One region of the Paenibacillus sp. FSL W8-0186 genome, then DNA from elsewhere that is predicted to be linked to it. Evidence: predicted binding sites of a transcription regulator. Region 1 holds the regulator's gene; the other holds the start of a gene.
What was found. The regulator Rex, encoded in region 1, represses fermentation and respiration genes when NADH is low (regulators of the CRP and FNR family bind a similar motif). The targets are predictions, from matches to a motif close to TTGTGAAATATTTCACAA.

Region 1 (2,206 bases):
AACATGTCTAAATTGTTGTTGCTCGCTGCACCGTCGGTACCAAGCGAAACGGTAACCCCCGCTTTCAGCAGTTCAGGAACCCGCGCAACGCCGCTAGCCAGCTTCAGATTGCTTCCTGGATTGTGTGAAATCGCAACTTTATGGGCAGCGAGCACTTCAATCTCTTCATCTGTCAAATGAACGCCATGCGCAAGCAGGGTCGGACGCGAGAACATGCCCAGCTTAAGCAAATGCTCCACCGGTCTTGCTCCGTAATCGGCGACGTTTTGCTCCACCTCGGCCTGCGTCTCCGACATATGTGTATGCATCGGCAAGTCAAGATCATGTGCCGCCTGCACGAACTGCTCAATGTAATCCGGCGGGCAAGTATAAGGCGCGTGTGGCGAAATCATCGCCGTAATCCGGCCGTCCGCCTTGCCGTGCCAATTGCGAGCAAAAGCAACCGCTTCATCCAGCTTCTGCTTCTGTACGTCAGGCGGGCACAGCCCGATCGCCCCGCGCATCAGTACCCCGCGGATGCCGGATTCTTCCGTCACCTGTGCGACCTTGTCCATATGATCATACATATCGAGGAAGGTTGTCGTCCCTCCCTTAATCATCTCCAGTACGGACAGCGCAGTTCCCCAGTACACGTCATTACCTGTGAACTTCGCTTCCATCGGCCACATTTTCTCCTGCAGCCATTTTTGCAGCACCATATCGTCCCCATAACCGCGCAGCAGCGACATGGCTGCATGGCCGTGCGTATTGATCAGACCAGGCAAAAACAACAGGCCTTTTCCGTCCATAACTTCCGCATTCTCGCTGCCTTCTGGACGCTCGGAGCCAATATAGGTAATCAGGTCGTCCTCAACGAGCATATAACCGTTAACGACAGGTTCTTGTTCTTCCAGCACGGCAAACGTACCGTTTGTGATTAGCAGTTTACGACTCATTCGAAGTAAGTTCCTTTCCGTCATTCAAATAATAGGCAAGACTGAGCAGGTCCGTCGTGAAATCAGCCGCATGTATTCTTACCTCCGATGGCACCTTCAAAATAGTTGGCGCGAAGTTAAGAATCGCTCCGATCCCGGCGGCAACAAGCTGATCCGCCACGCGCTGGGCCTCGAAATCAGGAACCGTAATGATACCGATCCGTATGTTCATCGCTTGTACCGTCTCCACGAGCTCGTCGATCGGTTGAACCGTAATATTGTTGATCTTGGTGCCGATTTTGGACGGTGCGGCATCGAATACCGCCACGATTTTCATATTGTCCTTCAGGTAGGCATTATAGTTAGACAGTGCTTGGCCTAGATTACCAGCTCCGACTAGAGCTACATTGATCTGCTGATCCAGATTGAGGATCTGCCGGATTTTTTCAATGAGATAAGACACGTCGTAGCCGATGCCTTTACGGCCAAAATCCCCAAAATAAGCAAGGTCCTTCCGGATTTGCGCAGGATTAAGATCAAGCTTCTGACCCAATTCCTGAGAGGATACCGTAGGCACTTCACGAAGGCTCAGCTCATTGAGGAAACGCAAATACACTGGCAATCTGCGTACAACCGCATCGGAAATTTTTTCTGATTTCATAGCTTTTCTCCCCTTATAATGGCGCGATATGAATTACGGTTATTGCTCCTTTGCCCCCTGGACTTCGTGAACATCCAGCCATTCGGAAATTCTCGGTACCATTTGCTCGGTCGGCATATGTTCCATCTTCGGCCCAGGCAGCGAATATAAGAAATATTTTCCGTAGTAAGATTCCAAGATGCGCGTATCGTACACCACCACTATCCCGCGATCCTGAGAAGAGCGCACTAGGCGTCCAAACCCCTGTTTGAAGCGGATGACGGCCTGCGGTACGGACAGCTTCATGAATGGGTTCTTCTTCTCCTTCTGAAGCCTTTCGCTCTTCGCCTCGACAAGAGGATGGTTCGGCGGCTGGAATGGCAGGCGGACAATAGCTAGGCTGGTCAGCGCCTCCCCCGGTATGTCCACGCCTTCCCAGAAGCTGCTCGTGCCGAGCAGCACGGATGCTTCCTGGCCCTGGAATCTGCGGGTCAGCTTCGTGCGGCTGCCGCTATCCATTCCTTGGCCGATGACGGTAATTCCCTCGGAGGATAATTGCTCCTTCAGCGGGTCATAAACCTGGCGAAGCATCCGGTATGACGTGAATAACACCAGCATCCGGCCGCGCGTTGCTATAGCCGTTTCGGCTAAC
Region 2 (2,206 bases), 200 kb from region 1:
CGGATGTTGAGCCGGATCCATCGACAACGACGGTGGAACGGGGAACCGAGCTGATGGCTAAATTCCAGCCGGACTGCATCATCGCACTCGGCGGCGGTTCGCCGATGGACGCTGCAAAAGGAATGTGGCTGTTCTATGAATATCCGGATACGGACTTCCATAACCTGAAGCAAAAATTTATGGATATCCGCAAACGAATCTACAAATACCCGCGTCTCGGCCAAAAAGCCAAATTCGTAGCGATTCCTACAACTTCGGGTACAGGTTCGGAAGTGACTTCGTTCGCAGTTATTACGGATAAAATCAACGGCAATACGAAATATCCGCTTGCTGATTATGAGCTGACCCCAGACGTGGCTATCATTGATCCTGAATTCGTATACAGCTTGCCGAAAGTGGCTGTAGCCGACACGGGCATGGACGTTCTGACGCATGCGATTGAAGCTTACGTATCGGTCATGGCGAATGATTATACGGACGGTCTTGCTATCAAAGCCATCCAGCTCGTATTCCAGTACCTGGAGCAATCGGCGTTGACCGGCGACAAGCTGGCCCGCGAGAAAATGCATAATGCTTCGACGCTGGCAGGTATGGCCTTTGCCAATGCGTTCCTGGGCATCAACCACAGCCTGGCGCATAAATGGGGCGGTCAATACCATACTGCACATGGCCGTACCAACGCGATTCTGATGCCGCACGTGATTCGCTACAACGCGAAAAAGCCTACGAAATTCGCAGCATGGCCTAAATACAAACACTTTGTGGCTGACGAGCGCTATGCGGAAATCGCCCGCATCCTGGGACTGCCTGCCCGTACGACGGAAGAAGGCGTCAAGAGCCTCATCAACGCGATCCGCGAGCTGAACAAGAAGCTTGGCATTCCGGCGAGCTTCCAGGAGCTAGGCTTCGATGCGAAGGACTTCGAAGCGCGCGTGGATTACTTGGCTGACCGTGCTTTCGAGGACCAATGTACGACGGCGAATCCGAAGCTGCCTTTGGTCAGCGAGCTTGCGGAAGTATACCGCGACGCATTCTACGGACGCTTTGAAGAGTAAAATCCGGGCTGCCTAAAATTTAAATAATTAGAATATAAGCTGTTCAATAAATAGTGACAAATATCACTCGAAATGTGATATTTGTCACAATCCTTTTGTCCAATCTGGTATATCATAGCAGTATAAAGATCCCTCATACGTTGATGAGTTGAATGGATTCGTATAAATGGTAAAAATGGGCTTATCAGTGTCTGAGTTGTGAAAATTATCACAAATTTTAGGGATCCAAGGGTGCGGGATGTAGCCTTCAACCCCGCATACACTATACAAATGGAGGGAATACAAGATGTCGGTGATTGAAAGAGAAGTACAAGAAGTACAGTCCGCATGGAGAGGTTTTAAAAAAGGGAAATGGATGAGGGAAGTCAATGTTCGCGATTTTATCGACCATAACATTGCCCCTTATCACGGTGACGAAGCTTTCTTGGCAGGACCTACGGACAACACGGTGGCCCTGTGGGACATCGTATCCGATCTAACCAAGAAAGAGCGGGAAGCTGGAGGGGTACTCGATGTTGACGTGAACACGCCATCTACGATTGTTTCTCATGCTCCAGGCTACTTGGATAAGGAGAAGGAACAAATCGTCGGCGTGCAGGGCAGCGCTCCGTTTCAACGTACGATCCATCCATTCGGCGGCATTAACATGGTTTTCAATTCCTGCAAAGCTTATGGATTTGATTTGCCGGAAAGCATTATTGAAATGTTTACGACGATTCGCAAGACGCATAACCAAGGCGTTTTCGATGCATATACTACGGAGATGAGAGCTGCCCGCAAAGCTGGTATTATTACAGGTCTGCCTGATGCTTACGGACGCGGCCGGATCATTGGCGACTATCGCCGGGTGGCCCTTTATGGCGTAGACTTCCTGATCAAACAAAAACAAAATGAACTGAAAAGTCTTGAAGTTGATGTGATCGACGAGGATGTCATCCGGCTGCGTGAAGAGCTGTCTGAGCAAATCCGCGCACTTGGCGAATTGAAACAGCTGGGTGAAATGCACGGCTTTGATATTTCCAGACCTGCGACGACTGCAAAAGAAGCATTCCAATGGCTCTATTTCGCATATCTGGCTGCTGTTAAGGAGCAGGACGGCGCGGCGATGTCCCTTGGACGCGTATCATCCTTCCTCGATGCCTACATCGAGC

Region 2: pflB (formate C-acetyltransferase) is a predicted target of Rex. The motif match lies at 1,252-1,269, and genes of this name have one in related genera.

What each region holds. Positions count from the first base shown of each region.
Region 1 covers NZ_CP150207.1:3,278,334-3,280,539, forward strand. Annotated here, with positions in the region: gene MKX50_RS14730 (amidohydrolase) at 1-935, opposite strand, end outside; gene MKX50_RS14735 (redox-sensing transcriptional repressor Rex) at 925-1,575, opposite strand; gene dinG (ATP-dependent DNA helicase DinG) at 1,615-2,206, opposite strand, start outside.
Region 2 covers NZ_CP150207.1:3,473,933-3,476,138, reverse strand. Annotated here, with positions in the region: gene adhE (bifunctional acetaldehyde-CoA/alcohol dehydrogenase) at 1-1,055, shown strand, start outside; gene pflB (formate C-acetyltransferase) at 1,342-2,206, shown strand, end outside.